DNA from 4 places in the Paenibacillus sp. FSL R7-0163 genome. Region 2 is predicted to be linked to each of the others. Evidence: riboswitches for the same ligand, from Rfam matches in the RefSeq annotation. Region 2 holds a riboswitch; each other region holds the start of a gene.

Region 1 (5,948 bases), 3.2 Mb from region 2:
CTTCACCTTCGCCAGCATCCACCCCTTTAATGGACCAACTCTCTCCAATGACATTAGCGACTTCAGCCACATTCCCCCGCAGTGCGGTGATTTGCATCTCATTCACTAGCTTTTGAGTGACAGCGGTCCGATAAGAAGTTGCGCCTGCACCTACCGGGTCAAGCACTAGGGGAACCCTGTGTTTATTAGCGGATTTACCAGCAAGCAACATAGATTGAATGGCGTAATCATTGAGTGTGCCGATATTTAGAACTACAGCAGACGACATAGCGGCGATGTCGATCACTTCTTCGTGGGCATCCGCCATAAAGGGAGAGGCGCCAAGCGCCAACAGACCGTTGGCTGAGAAATTGGCTACCACAATATTAGTGATGTTGTGGATCAACGGGTTGGATTCCCGTACTTTGGCTAAATAACTCATCATAATTCCTCCTCAAGCTTGTATGAACAACTAACTAAACATTACAGATTGATAAAAGCTTCCTGTGCTTTAATATCCTCTGGTAGAAGATTGTTGGTGGATAACCACTGCTGAACCTTTTCCCAAGATGTCGGGTCTTGATATCCAAAAGATTGATCGCCAGCATTCATCAGCGGCAGCAGAATCTCAAGACTTTTTTTCTCAATCTCCTTGTCGAGCGGTGAAGTTGCATCTTCATGTGCAACCAGTAAATCCAGGGCTTGTTCAGGATTCTGCTCCACAAATTCCTGTCCTTTTGTAATGGCATTTAGAAATTTTTTAAAGTAGGCTTCAGAATTTTGCAATCCTTGTTCGCTGGCCACCAGCACAAGCTCATAATAGTCAGGCACTCCGTAATCCGTTGGATTAAGCGAAGTGACCGGATGTCCCTCTTTTTCAAGGATTAGTTGTTCATGGTTGATGAACCCGCCCATTATTGCGTCTACTTGTCCAGTAGAGATCGCAGGGATGAGGTCAAAACCTACGTCAATCAGCTTGGCGGATGAAGGATCGCCTCCATCACTCTGGATCATTGTCCGAATCATCGCTTCATAGAGCGGAATGGAGGAATAGCCGATTTGTTTTCCCGCGAGCTCTTTTGGACTATGAATACTGCCAGCCTGAGGAACCATCAGATGATTCAGTGGATGCCGCACGATTGCTGCAATCGAACGTACAGGGATTTTCTCGCCGCGTGCCATAAGTACCTGAGGCTGATAACTGAGCGCTAGATCAATTTGATTCGCTGCAACAAGCTTTAGGGAATCATTGCTGTCTGCAGGCATTTTGATCTCGACATCCAAACCTTCCTCTTGGAAAAAACCTTGCTGTTGCGCAGCGTATAGAAAGGAATGAACGGCATTGGGATACCAATCAAGCATAATCGTCAGCTTGTGTGACTGCTTATTTTCGGTATTGGAGGGATCGGTTTGGGAGTTGTTATTTATCTTGTCTGCCTTCCCGCAGCTGCTTAAGAGCAAAAGTGTGCATACTAGAAATACAGAAATAAGTCCTCGTTGTGGGGATTTTAAATGATTCATTGGTTTGATCCTCTTTTCTTTAAAAATAATTGTTCGAGTAAAGCTATCGCCAGAAAAAGCACCACACCAAGCGCGGACAGCAGAAATACAGCCGCGAACATTTCATCGCTCTGCATATTTCCGGCCATTCTGCGGCTGAAGTAACCGAGTCCTTTACTGCCGCCGAGCCATTCCCCGATAGTAGCTCCGATGACGCAGTATACAATGGACAGCTTTAAGCCAGAGAAAAAAGCAGGCAACGCCAGTGGAATTTGGGTTTTGACAAGCAGCTGCCAGCGGTTTGCACCAAATGTTAATAATAAGTCCTTGTAAGTCTGGCCACTTGTACGAAGTCCATCATATGTACTCACTACGACTGGAAAAAAAGCCGTCAAAAACACCACAGCCACTTTGCTCCACAGCGAATATCCGAACCACATAATAAAAATGGGGGATAGCGCAATTAATGGGATCGTCTGGCTAATGATAAGAAAGGGATAGATGGCCTTTTCTATGGGGCGATACAGGAACATTCCAGTGCCCAGCAATACACCACAAATAACAGAAAGGACAAAACCCACCAGTATCTCCTGTAACGTCGCCAATAAATGCTGTCCAAATAATAATTGCCTGTGCTCGATCAATGCGATTCCAATAGAGGAAGGTGCAGGGAGAATAAAGGCTGGAATCATGTGAAGGCGAACAGCTGACTCCCAGATTACAAGAATGAGCAGTACCAGAAGAAGGAAGGGACCATAGTTGTCTAGATGTTTTTTAAAAGGTATAGGTCGCATGTAATCTCCGCTCCAGCTCTGCACGCAGTGCTATAAACCGGGGTTCGTAGTTCATCTTATAATGTCTTGGCCTTGGTAAATCCACAACGATCTCCTGTAATTCGCTGTGCGCACCGCCAGATAATAAATAAATCCGGTCACTGAGCAATAGTGCTTCCTCCAGATCATGAGTGATGAGCATAATCGTCTGATTCAATTCACCCCATAACTCCAACAGCCAACGGTGTATCTCGCGTTTGGTCATGGCATCGAGAGCGCCAAAGGGCTCATCCAGCAGCATAAGACCACTTCCGCCTCCAGCCACTAAGGTGCGCAGAAATGCGACTCGCTGTTTCATTCCACCCGAAAGTTCATGGGGATAAGCCTTCTCTACATCTGCTAAGCCGAAGCGGGTCAACATTTCCCGAATCTGAGTGATCGTTTCTTGTTTATTGAATCTGGGCTTGATCTCCCAAGGCAAAAGGCAGTTGTCGAGCACTGTCCTCCAAGGCAGCAATAAATCCTGCTGAGGCATATAAGCGATCTGACCTAAACGACTAGCGGTTGACGGGTGCGTAGAGAGTTTTATTTTTCCGTGAGTAGGTTCGAGTAAACCGGCAATCGTTTTGAAAAATGTACTTTTCCCGCATCCGCTAGCACCTACTACGGAGACGAATTCCCCTTGCCTGATATCCATGGATAGATCTGCGAATACAGGGGGTTGCTCAGATTCCGGAAAAGAGTAGGTTAGGCCTTGAATAGATAAAATGGTCGTGATGATCAAACCTCCTAAAATTTTTGTGGAGCGCCTAAACAAATAAAAACCCATCCATTTCCAGAGGAAATGAATGGGTCAAAAAGTTCATTCTGCATAATAACACTTAACATGCTTGATGAAAATTCTGCTCCACTTCCCTCCGCTGGTATGATCCAGATCAGGTTCCAAGGGTCCGGAGCTTGAAGCTCCGTCTCAGTCGGCCGACTCCCCTAGTGAAATAACAGGTCCATATTAATTTGTTAATAAATATACCATATCTTTCTGAGAAGTAAAGAGAGAAAGAAGTGAAGGATTAATCCAAGATTGGGTAAGATATAGGTAGGAATCTAGTTAATATTATAATTCCGATGTATATAATCGGAAAAAAGTATTGACGATCATGTGATGGCAGTGTACTATTCAATTTACCGGAAAAAATCCGGGTAGAGAGAGGGGATTTAATAATGAAAAAATGGAGTTTAACTATTATATTGGCGTTAACCGTGGTCCTTATAGCGGCTTGCGGCAATAATTCGAATACCAATACGGCTGCTGAACCTACAGCTGGAACGAATGGTGGAGCAGCATCTTCAGCGCAAAACAGTTTGGAGGCTGTGAAAGCCAGCGGCAAATTGCGGATAGGTACAGAAGGGACTTATGCGCCTTTTACTTATCATGACACTGCGGGGAAATTGACTGGTTTTGACGTGGAAATTGCTGAAGAAGTAGCAAAACGTTTAGGTGTTAAAGCTGAATTTTTTGAAACTCAGTGGGATGGTATTTTCGCTGGAATGGATGCGAAACGGTTTGATGTAATCTTTAATGAAGTTTCCATTAACGAAGATCGCAAAGTGAAATATGATTTCTCTGAACCCTATATCGTATCCAAAGCAGTATTGATCGTGAGCGAAGACAATGAGGATATTAAGACCTTTGCCGATCTTAAGGGTAAAAAAGCCGGACAATCCCTGACAAGTAACTTATCCGACATCGCTCGTGAGAACGATGCTGAAATCGTAGCTACGGACGGTTTCAATCAAGCGATGGATCTGCTGACTTCGGGACGTATTGATGCAACTGTGAATGATGGCTTGTCTTATCTGGATCTAAAAAAACAAAAACCAGATGCAAAAATTAAAGTGGTTGATGAGATTCCTGAAGGATCACAAAGTGCCGCAGTATTCCTGAAAGGCAATGATGAGCTGGTGAAAGCGGTCAGTGATGCGATTACAGAGATGAAGAGTGATGGAACGTACTTGAAAATTTCCGAGAAATACTTTGGAGCTGACGTTTCAAAATAATACAAGGCTAGCAAGGCTAATTAAGCCTGGAAGCTAAAAAGGATGTCTGAATAATGGATGACCGCAAAATACAAATTTTCTTAGACACACTGCTACCCCTGCTAAAAGCCGGGGTGGCTTTTACCATTCCGTTGGCGCTACTTTCCTTTGTGCTTGGATTGATTTTGGCGATCCTAACCGCGCTGGCACGTCTTTCACCGTGGGTAATTCCGAAGCTAATCGCCCGTTTTTATGTGTGGGTTATTCGAGGAACCCCATTGTTAGTGCAGCTATTTATTATATTTTATGGTTTGCCGGCTGTTGGTATTGTACTCGACCCCTTCATTGCCGCCACCATTGGATTTACTCTTAGCGTAGGGGCTTATTCATCGGAAATCGTACGCGCTGCTATCCTGTCGATACATAAAGGCCAATGGGAAGCTGCCTTCTCAGTCGGGATGACTCGTGGGCAGGCTCTGCGCCGCGTAATTCTGCCACAAGCTGCGCGCGTTTCTGTACCGCCGTTATCCAATTCCTTTATTAGCTTGGTTAAAGATACTTCGCTTGCAGCGATCATCACCTATACGGAGATGTTTAGAACCGCACAGCAGGTAGCCTCTACCACTTATGAGCCTCTGCTGGTATACTCCGAAGCAGGATTGTTTTATTTAGTGTTCTGTTCTGTGCTGTCGGCGCTGCAAAATTACTTGGAGAAACGACTCGATCGTTACTCTGCGACCTAAAGGAGAGATACTTGTGATTGAAATCATTAATTTGCATAAATCCTTCGGCGCACTCCAAGTGTTAAAGGGTATTGATCTGAAAATGGAGCATGGAAAGGTACTTGTCATTATTGGGCCATCTGGCTCCGGGAAGACTACACTGCTGCGCTGTTTTAATCTGTTGGAAATCCCGGATCAAGGCAGCCTGTCGCTCAGTGATATCACCATCAATTTTACAGATCATAAGAAAATTCCTCAGAATTCCGTATTGGCCCTTCGTCAGAAAACAGGGATGGTCTTTCAATCGTATAATTTATTTCCGCATATGACTGCGCTTGGCAATGTGATGGAGGGACAGGTAACTGTCCTGAAACGATCCAAGGAAGAAGCGCGCAAGCGGGGGCTTCAGCTGCTGGCTAAGGTGGGTTTGGCAGATAAAGCTGATAACTATCCACATCAGCTGTCAGGTGGACAGCAGCAGAGAGTGGCCATCGCCCGGGCTATGGCAGTAGATCCAGAAGTGTTATTGTTTGATGAGCCCACTTCGGCGCTCGATCCTGAGCTGGTAGGGGAAGTGCTTAAGGTTATCAAACAATTAGCGGCAGAAGGTATGACTATGGTGATTGTGACCCACGAGATGAAATTTGCCGCCGATGTAGCGGACCGGATCATTTTGATGGATGGTGGTCATATCTTAGAGCAAGGGACTCCGCAAGAAGTGCTGGAGCATCCGAAGAATCCCCGGGCTCTGCAATTTCTGAACAGACTGAATGGTGAAGAAGAGTAGAAAGACAATATACACGAAAAAGCGGCTCGGGAATCATCCGGAGCTGCTTTTTCATGTGTAGATTATTCAAATGAGAAGAGTATCTGAAATTTGGCTTATACTCCAGTTTTCAGAAATTCCAAAGCGTTGTAGAGCATAATCGCTGCTTCG
Region 2 (5,948 bases):
AAGGGTACAGGGGATACATGGGATGTTTTAGATTACAAAATAATAATTTCATCTAGCAAAATTTTACGGGGACATGGGAAGTTAGTGTTCAAGGGAGACCCAAGCGCTTTAGTGAATAGTAGCTATTATAAGTATGAAGTCAATGAAAAAAACACTAATAATAAGGATGAAACAGTTCTTGTAAATGAAGCTAGGTCAACGGATGGACCCGTTTCAATATTAAGTAACACTGATATCGGGTCTATAACAGGTCCGTATTCGTATGACGAATTAAATAAAAATAGACAAAATTATGAAAACACCACTTTATCTATTACATGGAATGATAATGAAGGGGAGATTCATTCCGAAACAATAAGTTTAGATATTGAGAGTGAAATTTCTCTTAAGGATGATCTTTAAGGGTGATAAGTCCAAGAGACTAAGATTGAATCTCTACGGACTGAAGGAAGATCGTCTACGCCCCAAAAGCCTGCCGGTACTTCACAGGAGACATGCCTTCAAACCTTCTGAACACTTTAATGAAATAGCTGGACTGGGCAAAACCGGACTGAGTCGCAACCTGAGCAATGGAGAGTCCTGTGGAAACCAGTAAAAGCTTGGCTTTAGCCAGCCGACAATCGGTTAAATAACGGTTTGGAGTTTTGCCCATAACCACCCGGAACAGCCTTAGAAAATGATAGCTGCTGTACCCGGTCAATCTTGCCATCGATTCAAGAGACCAAGGGCTGGCACAATCGACATGAATGATATCTGCAGCACTGCGGATGGACTGTCTAACCTCGTGCGGTACTGAGCCGTGAAGCGGCTCGGAGTTCTGCAGCAATTTAACTAGAAGCTCATACAGCAGAGCAGATAGTCTTGGCTCGCTACGGGTCACGTAGGAAGCGCTCAGTAGGTACATTTCCTCGAATAGCTCGTCCAGCTTAGCATCCAAATCAAAAGTGAACAGGTATGCACGGGACTGGTCCACTTCCTCTAATAAGGGGAGGACAATTTCAGTATTAAAATGAACCCATCGGACATCCCAAGGCTCGCCTGGGTCAGAGCCGTATTGCTGATAAGCCCCTTTTGGGTACAGAAAACCTCGTCCTCTACTCATCGGAATACGTTCGCCCTCATGGAATACATAACCCTCCCCACCAAAGATCAAATGCAGGTTATAACTCCCCAGAAACCCTTCGCTTCTTCTCTCTGTATGTTGTGGAAAGTGAGTGTAATGTCCCAAAAATTCAGGATAACAGACATATTTTGAAAAAGCCGGTGTCGGCAAATACCATTGTTTCTTCATGTTTGGCAGCACCCATTTCTGTAGCGCAACAGAGCGCAAGTTGGATTAAGGAAATAAACGCAAGATTGTTATATGATAGCAATATTTTGTTATATAAGACCTCTTATCATTGATACTACAATAGAATTATAAAATATTGAAAGCATATTTTTAATACTTTGGAGGTAATGATGAAGAAACCTGTCGCAACTGAAAAATTCGAGCTTGGCGTTTGTTATTATCCGGAGCACTGGCCAGAAAACATGTGGGAGGACGATTATCGCCGGATGCGTGAACTCGGCTTTACGATCATTCGGATGGGGGAGTTTGCTTGGTCTATTTTTGAACCCACAGAAGGGGAGTTTCAGTTCGGGCTCTTTGATCGGGCGATTGATCTAGCACATAAATATGGCCTTCAGGTTGTACTTGGTACTCCGACGGCAACGCCTCCAGCTTGGTTGACTGATAAGTATCCAGAAGTATTAAATGTAACCTACGAAGGTGTTACACTTCAGCATGGCATGCGCCGCCATTATAATTACAGCAGTCCTAAATACCGGGATCTGTGTGCACGTATTGCAGAACAAATGGCTGAACATTACGGCAATCATCCGGGTGTAGTTGGCTGGCAAATTGATAATGAGCTCAACTGTGAGATCAGTGAATTTTATTCGGAGAGTGACCATAAGGCCTTCCGGGAATGGCTACAGCAGAAATATGTTACGCTTGAGCATTTGAACGAGGCATGGGGAGCTGTTTTTTGGAATCAAAGCTATAGTGACTGGTCTCAGGTCTATCTTCCACGTCCGACTCCAGTAGCGAAGCAACCCAATCCTCATCAGGCATTGGATGAAAAGCGGTTTATTTCGGACAATACAATTTCTTTTGCCAAAAACCAAGCGGATATCATTCGTAAACTTGCCCCTAAGCAATGGGTAACCACGAACGGTCTGTTCGGTCATCTCGATAGCCATGAAATGACGGATGAACTGCTGGATTTCTTCAGCTATGATTCCTATCCTCAGTTCTCTACTATTTTTTATGACCCGAATGAGCGGAATCCGCTGAATGATAGAGGCTGGGGACTGTCGTTATCTGTTGTTCGTTCGATATCCCCGAATTTCTGCATTATGGAGCAGCAGTCGGGCCCGGGTGGCTGGGTGAACCGGATGGATATGCCTTCTCCAAAGCCCGGGCAGATGCGGTTATGGACTTATCAGTCGATCGCTCATGGGGCAGATATGGTGTTATATTTCCGCTGGCGGACAGCTACGATGGGCAATGAAATTTATTGGCATGGAATCAATGACTATCATAATCAGCCTAACCGGAGAGTGCGGGAAGCGGGGCAGATCGGTCAGGAGCTGGCAGCAGCAGGTCAAGCGTTTATCGGTACTCATAATCAGGCTAACGTTGCTATTGTTCGTGATTATGACAATGAGTGGGATGGAGAATACGATGTTTGGCATGGCCCGTTTATGTGGAAGAGCAATAAGGAGTGGTACAAGGCTCTTCAGCGGAAGCATATCCCTAATGACGTGCTCTATTTGCGCAAAAAAACAACGCTGGAGGAGCTTGCAAGGTACGACGTGCTTATCTATCCTCACCCAGCGATTATGACAGATGAGACAGCGTCTCTGCTGGATGAATATGTTCAACAAGGCGGCAAACTGATCTTCGGCTGTAGAACTGGCTATAAGGATGAGCGCGGTCAATGTTATATGCGTCCTTTCCCAGGTGCTGCTAAGGATCTATGCGGGATCACAGTTGAAGAATTCACAATGGTTAAGGGCAGTCGTCAGCCAACAACAATTAGCTGGTCGGGCGCGACCGAAGTCGTTACAGGAGCAGATGACTTTAATGATATTCTCAAAATAGAGGAAGCTTCGGTTGAAGTGATGGCGGTTTACGCCTCTGATTATTATGCAGGAAAACCGGCGGTAACTAGAAATCGTCGCGGCAAGGGTGAGGTTTGGTATTACGGAGCCGTATTTAACGAACAGGCAGCGGCTGAGATCATAAAATTAATTGATCTACAATCGCCAGCAAATTGGCTGGAGCTCCCAGAAGAGGTAGAGCTGCAAGTCCGTACCGGAGCTTCTTCCAGTTATGCTTTTTTGCTTAATTATAGTGAGACTCCTGTCACGATCCATCTTCATGAGACCAAAACAGATTTACTGAGCGGCACAACATTGTCGGGCGAGGTGCTTCTGGAAGGATTTGGGGTACTGGTGTTATACTAACGTACACGTTGATCTCACATTTGAGTAGATTTGGATAATTCTCTCTTTTCGGTTATACTTTGAAGTAGCAATTATATAGTTACGGGAGCTTGGTGGGACCAGGCTGAGAGGATAGTTATAACTATCGACCGTCAAACCTGATCTGGATAATGCCAGCGGAGGAAATGGAGCTCTATTTCTATTTGTCTACTCTAAGGCCTCATCTTATACAGATGTGGCCTTTTCTATGTGTGGGGAGTAGACCGTCTCCGCTTGATCAAATCACCTTATAGGAGGAATTGAGATGACAAGCGAATTGAACAACGATCCAATCAATTTATCAGCTTTTCCAGCAAGTCAAAAAGTGTATGTAAAGGGTTCACGGCCTGATATTCAGGTGCCTATGCGGGAGATCTCACTTAGTCCAACTGCGGGCATAGACGGCGAAGAGGAGAATTCCCCAATTCATGTCTATGACACAAGTGGGGCTTACACGGATGCTAATATTCATACTGATATTCGTCAGGGGTTAGAGCCCAATCGTCTAAGCTGGATTGAGGAACGAGGGGATGTGGAAGCGTACGAAGGAAGAACCGTGAAGCCTGAAGATAACGGGAATGCAACGGGAAAAGCTGTGGCGGAAGTGTTTCCAGCGCTCCATAGAAAACCTTTGCGAGCGAAAAAGGGGCGTAATGTCTCTCAAATGCATTATGCACGCAAAGGGATTATTACTTCGGAAATGGAATACGTTGCGATTCGTGAGAATGTGACACCGGAATTTGTAAGAGATGAAGTAGCCCGCGGCCGCGCCATCATTCCAGCGAATATCAATCATCCAGAGAGTGAACCAATGATTATTGGGCGTAATTTTTTGGTAAAGATCAATGCCAATATTGGAAACTCCGCAGTATCCTCATCCATAGAGGAAGAGGTGGAGAAAATGAGATGGGCTACCCGCTGGGGTGCAGACAATATAATGGATCTCTCCACAGGTAAAAACATCCATACGACACGCGAGTGGATCATCCGTAATTCTCCTGTTCCTATTGGAACGGTGCCTATTTATCAAGCTTTGGAAAAAGTGAATGGGAAAGCGGAAGATTTAACGTGGGAAGTATACCGTGATACGCTCATTGAGCAAGCGGAGCAAGGGGTGGACTATTTTACCATTCATGCGGGAGTTCTGCTTCGTTATATCCCGTTGACGGCACAACGTATGACAGGTATTGTTTCAAGAGGTGGCTCCATTATGGCGGCATGGTGTCTTGCGCATCATCAAGAGAACTTTTTATATACACATTTTGAAGAGATATGTGAAATCATGAAGCTGTACGATGTTTCTTTTTCCCTAGGCGATGGATTACGTCCGGGTTCGATTGCTGATGCGAATGATGAAGCACAATTTGCCGAGTTAGAGACGTTAGGTGAATTAACAGCTATGGCTTGGAGTCATGATGTACAGGTGATGGTAGAGGGTCCAGGACATGTGCCGATGCACTTGATTAAAGAGAATATGGATAAGCAACTTGAAACTTGCAACGAAGCCCCTTTTTATACGTTAGGTCCACTGACTACAGATATTGCGCCGGGGTATGATCATATTACCTCTGCTATAGGTGCAGCGATGATTGGTTGGTTCGGTACAGCAATGTTATGTTACGTAACTCCGAAGGAGCATCTTGGCCTGCCTAATAAGGAAGATGTACGTGTAGGGGTCATTACTTATAAAATAGCGGCACATGCCGCAGATTTGGCGAAAGGGCATAAAGGAGCACAAGACCGGGATAACGCTCTTTCGAAAGCCCGTTTTGAATTTCGTTGGCGTGATCAATTTCATTTATCGTTAGATCCTGAGCGAGCGCTAGAATATCATGATGAGACATTGCCTGCGGAAGGCGCTAAAACAGCTCATTTTTGTTCCATGTGCGGGCCGAAATTTTGCAGTATGAAGATCTCTCATAATATCCGTAATACGACGAGAATTGAATCAGGAATGCAAGAGAAGGCGCAAGAGTTTCTCCAAGGCGGGAGCCTCATTTATAGATAACTTTTTCTGCTAAAAAGAAATATCTAAAAGAAGTCGTCATTGGCGGCTTCTTCTTTTATACTTTGAATAGATAGGAGTTGATGAAATGGAAGCGATTCGCTCAGAGGAAGCCATTTTAGAGGATTTAAGTAATAGTTTCTATCATTTTTTTGGATTGAAAGTCCTTCATGCTACCCCAATAAAACGTGGCTGGTTAAATCTTAAATGGAAAATCATAACGGATTCAGGACCATTTCTACTTAAACAATACAACAAAAAAAGATATAAATTGTATAACCCAGAAGAGCTGAACTTTGCTTTTTCTCAACAGAAAAGACTGTATCTACAGGGGCTCCCATGTCCCGAATTGTTGGCTTATAACCATAAAGTTTTATTGGAATCAGATATGGGAGAGACGTTTATGGTTATG
Region 3 (5,948 bases), 2.9 Mb from region 2:
AAAATCGGCTGCAAACCCTTCGTATATAGCATTTCCGTAATCTCCTGCACACTGCGGCTATCGGATATTTCGAATTGCGGAGTTCCCCCTGCATTAGTGTGACCGCCCACCTCAGTAGTGACCCCGGCTGACATCTTAGTTATTCCTAGATGAATTAAATGATCGCGTAGAGAGGCAGGCTCTCTTGTAGATAAAGTAATGCCCGAACGGGGTAAAAATAACCGGTATGCCAAAATAATCTGCACTAGTGATCGATCGGTAACATCGCACTCTGGGTTAAATTCCCCTAAATAAGGCCGAAACCGTGGGGGTGACAGGCTGATCTCGCAATCTGGATACCGATCCTGTAGATAGCGGGCATGCATGGCACTTTGGAATGCCTCTTGCCGCCAATCGTACATCCCGAGCAACGTACCAATATTCACAGAACGAAAACCTGCCTGACAGCCGCGTTCAGGTGCATCCAGGCGATTCCGGTAGTTTCTTTTAGGCCCTTTAACATGCAGCTTTTTGTAAGTCTCCTGGTGGTACACCTCTTGGTATAGTGTTAGTCCATCCACCCCTGCTTGAAGAAGCTCTTTATATTCTGCAGTTGATAGAGGATTTATCTCAATACTGACGGAGGAAAAAAATTCCTTGAGTACATCTACACAATCCTTAATATATGAGACAGGATTCTCCCGGCGCGATTCACCAGTCAAAATGAGGATATGCCGCAGACCTGTAGCTGCAATCTTCTCAGCCTCCCTGCGAACCTCCTCCAAGGACAGCTTTTTGCGCGGAAAATCATAAATGGAGCTGAAGCTGCAGTAGGTACAATGATTCACACAAAAATCCGCAAGATACATCGGTGTGAACAGCTGCATCGAATAACCAAAATGTGCACGGGTCAGTCGCTGTGCAGCCAACGCCATCTCCTCTAGCAGCGGCGTTGCTGCCGGAGAGAGCAATGCCAGCAAATCATTTTCGTTCAGCTTGTCTTTTCCAAGCGCCCGCTTAACGTCATCCTCCCGGAACTCCTTCCACAGCTGCTCATAAGGATACTGCTCCAAGCGGGCCAGTGTGTCAAAAAAGCTCATGCTAATTCTCCCTCCTTTCGTGAACCTATCAAATTCAGTTCAGAAATCCAGTCAACGGTGACGAAGCAAAAGCAACTTCTTCTACAGGACCGAGTCCTGCCAAATAAGCTTTGCGGCCAGCGGATATCGCCTCGCGGAACGCTTCCGCCATGACGAGCGGATTACGTGCCGTTGCGATAGCCGTATTAAGCAGAACAGCAGCGGCCCCCATCTCCATTGCTTCCGCCGCTTCCGAGGGCTTGCCAATTCCGGCATCTACAATAATCGGCAAATTCACTTCTTCAATAAGAATACGCACAAGCTCCTTGGTGCGCAGGCCGCGATTCGTCCCGATCGGCGCACCAAGCGGCATCACAGCAGCAGCACCGGCATCTCTCAGACGTAAAGCAGCCGAAAGGTCCGGACTCATATATGGCAGTACTACAAAACCCTCCGCCGCTAGAATCTCTGTAGCTCGTATGGTCTCCAGATTATCTGGAAGCAGGTATTTCTGATCATTGATCACTTCGATCTTCACCCAGTTCCCCAGTCCCGCAGCTCTTGCTAATCTCGCAATACGGACTGCCTCTTCCGCTGTACGCGCTCCTGAGGTATTAGGCAGAAGAGTCATGTGGCCGGGAATGTGGTTCATGATATTTTCTGCTCCACCTTCCGGGTCCACTCGGCGAAGCGCTACAGTAATCACCTGAGAACCAGAGCTTGCGATCACTTCGGGGATCAGAGCATTCCGGCTATATTTTCCGGTTCCGATAAATAATCTACTAGTTAATTCGATGCCTCCAATATGTAACGGGTCATGCATGAAATTACCTCCCTTTGGTTCTTATAAATTTCTCAAAATTCTATACCGCTCCATCTCAACCCCCACCAACAAAGTGCACCAGTTCCAAACGATCATCCTCGCTCAGAGCTGTACTTTCATAATTCTCCTTACTGACAATTTCTCCATTCAGCTCAATGATCATCAGACGACCCGACCACTCAGGAAGACTGATCAAATCAGCTATAGTTTGAACACCACCAGAACACTCTGCGGATTTCCCGTTAATCAACAGTCTCATTCTGAATCACCCCCTTCGCCTATGCTTTTACCTCCCGGCTATGAATGAACCGCCTTATGAATAGCTTTGGCGGCCTCATAAGGATCATCCTCTCCGCAAATACCGGACATCACAGCAATTCCTGCCGCGCCTTGCCTAATGATCTGTGCCGCATTAGCGGGACCAATTCCGCCAATCGCAATTACAGGAATAGAGCTAGTCTTCACCGTTTCTGCAAGCAGCTCTAACCCACGTGCGGGCAGCCCTAGCTTGCTCGCCGAGGGAAATACATGGCCAAACAAGCAATAATCAGCTCCCTGCTCTGAAGCATTCGCCGCTTCTTCCGGAGAATGAACCGATCTCCCCAGCCAAAGCTGAGGTGCAATTCGCCGGGCTGTAACCGGGCTCAGACTGTGCCCAGCCAACTGAACACCCGCGGCACCAGCTGCCAATGCTACATCGATCCGGTCATTGATTATCAGTTTGGTAGCGGGTATACCGGCAGCCAACAGCTCCTGTGCCGCAGAGAGCAGTTCGCGTGCTGGACATTGCTTCTCTCTTAAGTGAATATAATCGACCCATGTCTGCACCGTGACAGCCAGTTCAACAAATTGTCTCAACTGCTGCTTGCCGTCTGATATTAGATGGATCTCAGCTTGTACCACTCGCGATCTCCTCTCTCTCACTTCCCTGTAGGTCAGTAAAAAACAAAAAAACTGCCCCCGTAAGGAAGGCAGTCAGAATCTGTAACTAGACGGTACTACAAATAGCCCGACAACAGAAATTCGTTCTCCACTTCCCTACGCTGGTCTTAACCAGATCAGGTTCAAAGGGTCCGGAAATCCATTCCGTCTCAGCCAAACGGCACCCCTAGTGACATAAATATACAATTTTAAAATGCTAACGTGGTTTATAGTAACATATTTTTTTATTGAAATACACCCATTTATTCACATTAGCTGTACTAATCTAACCGTTTACTACCTCGCCACCATTTACATGAATAACCTGTCCAGTCACATAACTGGAATCGTCAGAGGCTAGATATACATAGGCTGGCGCCAGCTCCTCTGGTTGTCCAGGCCGTTTCATAGGCTGCGTGCCTCCAAACTCGCTAACCTGCTTCGCATCAAAGGTAGAGGGAATTAGCGGTGTCCAGATTGGACCTGGCGCTACACCGTTTACCCGTATGCCCTTCTCCGCCAGATTCGTGGACAAAGATCGTGTGAAACTAAGGATAGCTCCTTTAGTTGATGAATAGTCCAGCAGCTGCGGGCTTCCGCGATAAGCGGTAATTGAAGTTGTATTTATAATTGTAGATCCTGCTTTTAAATGAGGCATAGCTGCTTTTGTTAAATAGAACATCGCAAATATATTCGTACGGAAAGTACGCTCTAGCTGCTCGGAAGTAATATCCTCGATCTTAGCTTGCGGATGTTGCTCTGCCGCGTTATTGATGAGAATATCAAGCTTTCCTAAGCCCTCCACCGTCTGTTTAATAAGATCCTTACAGAATTTCTCGTCACCGATATCACCTGGAATTAGGATACATTTGCGGCCTTCCTGCTCGACCTGACGTTTAGTTTCCTCTGCATCTGAGTGTTCATTAAGATATGAAATGACCACATCAGCGCCTTCTTTAGCAAAAAGCACAGCAACTGCACGCCCAATTCCGCTGTCTCCACCGGTAATCAACGCCGCCTTGTCTTGCAGTTTACCTGCTGCTTTATAATTTGCCGGCTCGTATTTGGGCAGCGGCGTCATTTCACTCTCAATCCCTGGCTGATGATGCTGCTCCTGTGGGGGTAAGGTTTTTGTAGCTTGTTTATTATTGCCTGACATCTTCCCTATCTCCTCTCGTTAAGCAAATTGATAGTTAACTGATCATCTTAGGATGGCACAACAATGCACGTTTATACGCTGGGTTTGTCATTTTCTTAAATCGCTTTACGAATCTTACTTACCACAATGCAAGTAGAAATAAACAACCGTGGATGTAAACTGCTGTAAGTGGAGAGGACTTCACTGCATACAAAAAGGCACAGCATCGCTGCTGTGCCTTGAATTGTTCACCCTAACTATTTCAAAGAAGAAACATGATTTTCTGCATTCACTTCATGTTCCAGTACCCACATAAAATAAAGAGCCTTAGCTGCTTTCTCCCGGGTCACTATGGCTTTAGGTTCTAGTTCTGTCCCATTGACCATTTGGCCTCTAGCAATCCCCACTTCAGATCTAATAAGCCCTAATTCATAAGCACTTTTCACTTTTGAAATTAAAAAGGGAGAAATGTCCGCCGTATCAACCAGCTGCTGCCAGGATACAAGTGGATAGTACATCGCTCCTCTAGCGCCTGGATCCAGATTGAAATCATAACCAGGATCTCCTGGCACTACTGCTGTGCCGTTATAATCAGTCATGTACTTAGGTTTATTAGCAAACTTTACTTGGTAAACATCATAGAGAATAGCACCCATCGTTTCACGTGACAGCTTACCTTTCGGATAATAGGCAAGATCTGATCTTTCCACTTTCATTAACTTAGAAATACTGCGTGTGAATTCAGCAACTGTCATCTCCGTATCTGGCTTAAAATTCCCTTGACGGTCTTTGCCCATTACTCCCAGCTGGATTAATTTTTCAATTTGATTGCGGTAATAAGCAGCTTCCCCGGTCGTCGTATCATTAGTTATTTCCGGAAAAACCTTATCCCAGTTGCCTGTTAGTGCCGCATGCTTAACGTTCCCTTTAAGATAAGCAGTAATGGAGGCAGCAGTAGAATCGCCAGTAGCACCTTTCTCTACAAGCTCCGTAACAATCATCCGCGAAAATTGTTTGGCGAGCGCTTCTTTAAAATGAGTCCCATCGATTTTCTTTGAAGGATGCCCGTTAGCGTAACTTCCGTCATTTGTTTTGCCTGGCGTTTCTCCGGCTTCAATTGACATGAAGAGGGCTGTTATCGCTTCTACTCCGATCTCGTTATAATATTTCAGACTTTCCGAGTTAAGGTCAATAAGTGTAACTCCAGATTCATCTGCAACCCGTTTAAGAATATCTACAAACTTTCTTGATTTAAAAGAATTCTCATAGATATATCCCGGACTTGCATTCCCTTTAATTCTGGACATTGGCGTTACCAGTACTGGTATCATGCCCCGGGCTTGGATCGCAGGGAGATAAACTTCTTTAAGGTAGTTTTCATACATTGCCTCAGTCGAACCTCTGCCGTAACGTCTGAACTCATCTGCACTCTCATCATTGTGTCCGAATTGAATAAACACATAATCCCCAATGCTGCCACTCAGTAAAATGTCGTTAAGTCGACCTTCTGTATAGGCATTTTTAAACGAGCGTCCTCCCATGGAATAGTTAGTTACACTCACTTTATGTTGATTAAACATACTGCCAATAATCTGGCCCCAACCACTCATTGGCGCTTCGTCGAAGGTGTAGGACTTGACCGTGGAATCTCCAAGTATAAATAAATTCGGAAGAGCTCCAGCTGCTCTATGCTGTGGCAAAATCGGTTCCAGTATGATCTCCTCAATCCCCACAGCTGTGTTCACTTTGTTCGGTTCAATCTCAATATCTATATGGTCACGGCCGTTTACATACGTATAAGTCCACTTTTCAACAAGCGGCTGGTCTGCATTCCTGATACTGACACGATCCCATCCTCTGCGTCAGAAGTCGTTTTTACATATACGTTGTAGGTTCCAGGGGAAGCATCCATTCGAAACGCCATGCCGTAGTTATTATAATTATCCTTTTCAGATTTAGGTTCAGCAAAAAAATAAGATTCTGTGATGAAAAAACCTGTTCCATCGGA
Region 4 (5,948 bases), 1.2 Mb from region 2:
TTAACACCGGATTTTTGAATGACCTCAATCGCTTTATCTACGTATGGGATGGAATCCTCATTGTTCGGAGTTTTTGGAATTACTTGAATGCTTAGTAGGGTGTTAGCCACAATAATCAATCCTCTCATTTTATATGGTAAGTTCAAAAAGCCAACTTTGATAACGAAGTAATTCAGGAAGCAAACTCGACATCGAATCTTGAACGAACTTGGGAAGTCCGGTACTCACGTACCACATCACTACGCTCCGTTCCTCCTTCCTCAAGTAACGTCCAACCTTCTTGGTTCTGAAAGCCGTCTTTTTGAACTCTTAAATTATAAGGTAAGTTCAAAAAGCCAACTTTGATAACGAAGTAATTCAGGAAGCAAACTCGACATCGAATCTTGAACGAACTTGGGAAGTCCGGTACTCACGTAGCACATCACTACGCTCCGTTCCTCCTTCCTCAAGTAACGTCCAACCTTCTTGGTTCTGAAAGCCGACTTTTTGAGCTCTTAAATTATAAGGTAAGTTCAAAAAGCCAACTTTGATAACGAAGTAACTCAGGAAGCAAACTCGACATCGAATCTTGAACGAACTTGGGAAGTCCGGTACTCACGTAGCACATCACTACGCTCCGTTCCTCCTTCCTCAAGTAACGTCCAACCTTCTTGGTTCTGAAGTCCGCTCTCTACTCCGCCGGTAAAAAATCATTACTGAATGCACTAGCAGCATCCAGCGGTTTATCCAGCAACTTCAGATCATACATCCAGTCGCCGTAATTTTGCCAGACCTCGGTTTTTTGCTCGCCCCAGCGGGCAGCATCGTCCTTGTATTTTGGGCTAAGCCATTTTTGGCTAGCTAGGACAAGGTCGGCGTCCAGGTCAGGAACGGCCTTCGATAACATACCGGCAGCCTCTTCCGGATGATCAATAGCATATTGATAACCTTTTGATGTGGCTTTCATGAAGGCCTTCACCAGCTCAGGATGATCTGCAATTTGCTTCTCACTCGTCGTCAGCACAGGCGTGTAATAATCGAGCTGTGGCGCATAATCCTTTAAGTACAGCATATCCAATGGCTCGCCACGCAACTCAGCCTCAACGCCAGTCCAAGCGTAGAAAATCCAGGCGAAATCAATGTCACGTTTGACGGCGGTAAAATAATCAGCTTCACCGATACTGATCAGCTTCACCTTTTTCACATCGCCACCTTCAGGATCCATGATAGCTTTCATGGCTGCTTCTTCGGCTGGTGAGCCCCAGCCTCCGTAGGTTTTACCTTCGAAATCCTTTGGTGATTTAATATTGCGATCTACTGGAGCGGCGAATCCCGACGTATTATGCTGAATAATAGCTGCTATCGAGACAAGGGGTACGCCTTGTAGACGGGCTAGCGTTAATCCTTCTTGGGCGCTGATGCCAAATGCGGCTTCGCCAGAAGTAACCATAGTATCAGAACCCGCTGCGCCTGGCTGAACGATTTCGACGTCCAGACCTTCTTCAGCGTAGTAACCAAGATCCTTTGCTACGTATAGACCGGTATGATTCGTGTTCGGTGTCCAGTCGAGCGCGACTTTAACTTTGGTGAGCTCTTTTGGAGCATCCGTCCCAGCCGCTGCAGTTGGATCAGTAGCATTTGCTTTGTTTCCGGCTGTATTCCCATTGTTGCTGCCGCATCCGGCAATGGCAAGAATGAGTACACAGGTGAGGCACAACGTAAGTGCTTTTTTGAGGTGCATGTCTTCTTCTCTCCTTTAAGGTTACAAGAAATCCGTCTTCACAACATGAACCGTAAAGTGTAGTATGTACGTTTTTCTACATCTTTTAGTGATCTTACAAAAAAAGCGCCCCGAGTGATCGGGACGCTGGCTTGGCGCAAGGTTAGTCAAGGTCACAGGGACCAGAACCAATTGGCGATTCCTACGCTGGCATTATCCAGATCAGGTATAAGGGTCAGTATCTTGTGGGATACAATCTCAGCCGGCCAATTCCAGCACCCCTGGTTCTATGAAGTTAACGGGTATTTCTATGTGCAATATAAGTAAGTATAAGTTTTGTACCCATACTTTATATCTTATATTTCTCGCATACGGTGTATTATAGACGGCTGTACTCGGAATGTCTAGTAGTGCACTCCTGAATTTTTCCAATCCAGTAGTTTCTTTTTTGCTAGTCTAGATCTTTATATTTCTTGCGGTGACGCCGTTTAAGCTCACTAACCAGCGCCCCTAGCGTGAGGACAACGCTGATCAGAATCCCGCTCATGATCACGAAGAGGGCAAGAAATTCAAAGGGGGAATATCCAATCATTTTACTCCATTGAATCTTTCCATCCAGATCGTCAATGACCTGATTCATGCCGTAAATCCCGCTTACTACCGTAAATACAGTGAGAATCATCAGCAGATTATCCCGTCGCTTGGACTGAAACTTATCCTGATACTGAAACAGGTCATTTAAGGTTTCTTTCACTTCCTCGAATAAAGCGTCGTTTCCGTATACTTTACGCAGCTGAAGAAATATCTCCCGGCCCTGCGACTGGGAAATCAACTCCAAGAAGTAGAACTTTGCCGAGAACTTATTGATGGAGTAGATTAGATTGTCTATTTCCTCATAATCATGATTAATCCGAAGTCGGGAGTGCATATTGGCGAGCTTCAGCAGAACGATTTTGTGGAAAATATTGAGTAAAAATCCGTAATAATATTGCCCGTACATCTGGTTGGCTAGACTAACAGCAATCTCCTGTTCAGCCCGGGTCATGCAGCAAAAGGTCTGCTCATTCATCATATAATACGTGTCTGGGCCCCAGCGATTATAGGAATGCTCATGACAATAGTTTGCAATATACGCTGGATCGCTTGCACTGGCATAGGGCTTTCCGTTCAGATCAATTCCATCAAGCTGTGAGGCGCGATAGCGTAGATTTACACTAATCTCATCAGAACCTTCTTCATTCTGAAAGCCGTAAAAAGCTTGCACCTGCATTCTTTCATCTACGAAAAAAGGAAGGGTCTCAAAATAAGCCCCATTGATATCCGATTGATCCAGATATGGCTCCAGTCCATCCACCAAATTTCGGAAGACAAAATCCTCTACCATCTCATAGGTCTGTTCCCCGCAATGAATATAAGTGTAGTCATCCTGTATGAAGGTTTTCTCTAGCGCACGGAAACGATCCGCGAATTCTAGGGCAATACTAAAGGGAATCGAATCCCCCTCCAGCTGGACACGTATCGTCACGAATCCAAGCTGAAAGGGACATATGAATATATCCGTCGAGAGAATTTTGAAAAATATAGATTGCTGCGGAATCTCCAGAATGCAGTCGAGATTATTTACTCTGGAAAAACGGCGAAACGAGTCGGCATCCTTCCTGCGCGGAAAAAGGACGTGTGCGGCAAACGGTAAATAGGTGCGCTCCATTCGTTCATGGGAAACACAGTAACCTTCTCCATAATAGGCAGCTTCCAGTTCTTTGTTATCCAGAAAAAAACGTGTGAATCCGTCGTCCTGTAATTGCTGGATAAGCTGCTTAGAATCGCCCTTTTTTATAGAGAAGGGAAATATAAACTGCATAAGCGCAGTATGTAACAAAGGCTCAGTTGAAGACTCATTTAAAGACTCATTCATTCATTGTCCATCCTTGTGCTCAGAATATGCTTATAGATCACATTACCCTAAAAGGATAACGTTGATACTATTCTAAATACGGGAACTCTTTCCTTCCACCGCTTGCCTGGCTTGGAATCTCCATGCGGCAATGCTTAGCAGGAACAAGAAGGCAGCAAAAGTGGCAAGTAATCCGGCTGTTTGTGCCACTTCTAAATGGTCCATAGACCAGCCCGTAAACAGAGGTAGCAAAGCACCACCAACGCCTCCGGAAGCAATCATAATGCTGGGTGTTGACTCTTCGGTGCCAGGCAGCATTTTGCTGGAGAAAACCAATGCAATGGAGAAAATACCGGACATAAACAGCCCCAGCAGCAGAATTACAATGAAAGCAGCCATACGATTTTCAGTGAACGGAAAGAGTGTCAGCAGTAACAAGGTTAGTAAACAGCTGCTGAGAATGTACACGCGATAAGATATTTTTTCGGCAATTACACCCGCAAACAATCTTCCTGTAGACATCGCCAGCCAAAAGAAAGTGACTGTCAGTGCTGCCGCAGACTCTGTCATCCCTAGCTTGGCAATAAAGATAGCCGGCATAAAGTTGACTAAACTCATCTCTGTGCCTACATAAAGAAAAAAGAAAACGATGAAGATCCCTAGCAGAATCCATTGCTTACCTTTATACGGAAATTTTTTGTTAGAACGTGAGCTTGAGGAATGCGAATTGTCTGCTCCTTGGACAGAGGCACGTTCATCCAGCATGCGTTGTAGATTACCGAAGTGTCCTCTTGCCCAGAGGATAAGAGAAATCAAAGAGAAGGCAGCGACGATTAGAAAGGCCAATCTCCACGCTCCGGCAGCAATGAGCGGACTGGCGATAAGCGGCATCACGAGTGCGCCTATCCCGAATAGAACTTCGAGCCGGCTCATCGCAATAGCCGTTCCTTCGGTTACAGCACCAATAATGATGGTGCCGATAACCGCTTCGATCATCCCGAAACCAAAACCTGCGGCAACAGCGATAAAATACATCCAGCCCCAAGGCGGTAGAAAGGCATAGGCAACTTCTGCAACTATTAGAAGACTGGTGGCAATGAGGATGCCTCCACGTTTACCGAAGCGGCGATTAAGTAGGGGAGAGACCAACACGCCTGCTAGAAAACCAGCGAATTGACTAAAGATTAATTCACCGCCAGCACTGTAATTTTGATCATAATGTTGCAGTAGAACGGGCAGAATAGATCCCAGCACAACATGTGCCAGACCGATAACGAAGTAGGAGAGACAGCCGATCCAAATCAGTTTTTTCACGAAGTAAGCTCCTTATCTTGATGTAGTTTATGGAGTAAGGTCGGATTCAATGTGAACCTGAAGGGTACATTATAATAAGCACCATTGTTATGATAAATCCAAACGGTGAGCTTGGATATATAAACTTTTGTTTACATGCTTGAAGGGAGAGATTTACGTAATGGATAACAAACAACTGGAACAACTCATTATTAAAGCATTGGATGACAACAAGTTCGGTTCCTTTGGTACGATCGAAGAAGGAAATAAGCCGAAAGTACGTTATATGGCCATTTTCCATGAGGGTTTGAAGATTTATTTGGCTACAAATCGCAAAACTCATAAAGTGGAGGAGTTATCCGATAATCCGAATGCTTTTGTACTGCTTGGCTATGAGGCCGGCGGAAGCAAAGATTTGCTGGAGATTGAAGCGACCGCTACCGTCTCTAAGGATGAAGGCTTGCGCTCCAAGGTATGGAATAAAGAGCTGGAGCCATGGTTTACTGGACCTGATGATCCTAATTATGTGATTTTGGAGCTTACTCCAACACGTATTGAGTATGTAGGTAGCAATAAAGAGCATGGAGTATGGCAGCCATAAGCTATAGCCTTGAATTGATCAAACAGCCCTCCTATCCCCTATGGGGTAGGAGGGCTGTTTGATGTGTTATAATGACTTCAACTTTTTAGGTATTCATATCGGGGAGGAGCTAAAGCTACATGAGCGTTACTCTGTTATATATTGAAGATGATCGTGAGATTGGCAGCGTAGTGTCTGCTGATTTAAGCGAAAGAGGATATAGTGTCCGCTGGCTACGGAGCGGCGAAGGTGCGATGGAAGAAGCGGGCGCCTGCCAACTGGCTATTCTCGATGTTATGCTTCCTGGTCTGGATGGGTTTACGATCGGGCAACGATTGAAACGTTCCTACCCTAAGCTGCCCATTTTAATGCTCTCTGCCCGAACCTCGATTGATGATAAGCTGCAAGGTTTGGAATTCGCGGATGATTATTTGACCAAGCCTTTTCATCCGGATGAATTGGCCGCTCGAATCGAGGTGCTG

What was found. A riboswitch is a leader RNA that binds a small molecule or an ion and turns the genes downstream of it on or off. The one in region 2 is predicted to bind thiamine pyrophosphate.
Region 1: another riboswitch for thiamine pyrophosphate. It lies ahead of NST45_RS14510 (ABC transporter ATP-binding protein); the one in region 2 lies ahead of thiC (phosphomethylpyrimidine synthase ThiC).
Region 3: another riboswitch for thiamine pyrophosphate. It lies ahead of NST45_RS17735 (thiamine phosphate synthase); the one in region 2 lies ahead of thiC (phosphomethylpyrimidine synthase ThiC).
Region 4: another riboswitch for thiamine pyrophosphate. It lies ahead of NST45_RS25065 (ABC transporter substrate-binding protein); the one in region 2 lies ahead of thiC (phosphomethylpyrimidine synthase ThiC).

The regions. Positions count from the first base shown of each region.
Region 1 is NZ_CP150224.1:3,254,014-3,259,961, reverse strand. It holds gene thiM (hydroxyethylthiazole kinase) at 1-421, opposite strand, end outside; gene NST45_RS14520 (ABC transporter substrate-binding protein) at 463-1,500, opposite strand; gene NST45_RS14515 (ABC transporter permease) at 1,497-2,273, opposite strand; gene NST45_RS14510 (ABC transporter ATP-binding protein) at 2,254-3,036, opposite strand; TPP riboswitch at 3,148-3,251, opposite strand; gene NST45_RS14505 (amino acid ABC transporter substrate-binding protein) at 3,474-4,310, shown strand; gene NST45_RS14500 (amino acid ABC transporter permease) at 4,364-5,032, shown strand; gene NST45_RS14495 (amino acid ABC transporter ATP-binding protein) at 5,046-5,798, shown strand; gene NST45_RS14490 (S-layer homology domain-containing protein) at 5,894-5,948, opposite strand, start outside.
Region 2 is NZ_CP150224.1:38,116-44,063, forward strand. It holds gene NST45_RS00185 (hypothetical protein) at 1-402, shown strand, start outside; gene NST45_RS00190 (AraC family transcriptional regulator) at 458-1,291, opposite strand; gene NST45_RS00195 (beta-galactosidase) at 1,462-3,513, shown strand; TPP riboswitch at 3,585-3,694, shown strand; gene thiC (phosphomethylpyrimidine synthase ThiC) at 3,797-5,539, shown strand; gene NST45_RS00205 (phosphotransferase) at 5,625-5,948, shown strand, end outside.
Region 3 is NZ_CP150224.1:3,970,700-3,976,647, forward strand. It holds gene thiH (2-iminoacetate synthase ThiH) at 1-1,079, opposite strand, end outside; gene NST45_RS17725 (thiazole synthase) at 1,114-1,881, opposite strand; gene thiS (sulfur carrier protein ThiS) at 1,937-2,140, opposite strand; gene NST45_RS17735 (thiamine phosphate synthase) at 2,179-2,784, opposite strand; TPP riboswitch at 2,900-3,001, opposite strand; gene NST45_RS17740 (SDR family oxidoreductase) at 3,089-3,961, opposite strand; gene NST45_RS17745 (GDSL-type esterase/lipase family protein) at 4,198-5,673, opposite strand; gene NST45_RS17750 (hypothetical protein) at 5,727-5,948, opposite strand, start outside.
Region 4 is NZ_CP150224.1:5,706,779-5,712,726, reverse strand. It holds gene NST45_RS25070 (MTH1187 family thiamine-binding protein) at 1-110, opposite strand, end outside; gene NST45_RS25065 (ABC transporter substrate-binding protein) at 671-1,720, opposite strand; TPP riboswitch at 1,882-1,992, opposite strand; gene NST45_RS25060 (hypothetical protein) at 2,151-3,614, opposite strand; gene NST45_RS25055 (MFS transporter) at 3,687-4,907, opposite strand; gene NST45_RS25050 (pyridoxamine 5'-phosphate oxidase family protein) at 5,068-5,487, shown strand; gene NST45_RS25045 (response regulator transcription factor) at 5,607-5,948, shown strand, end outside.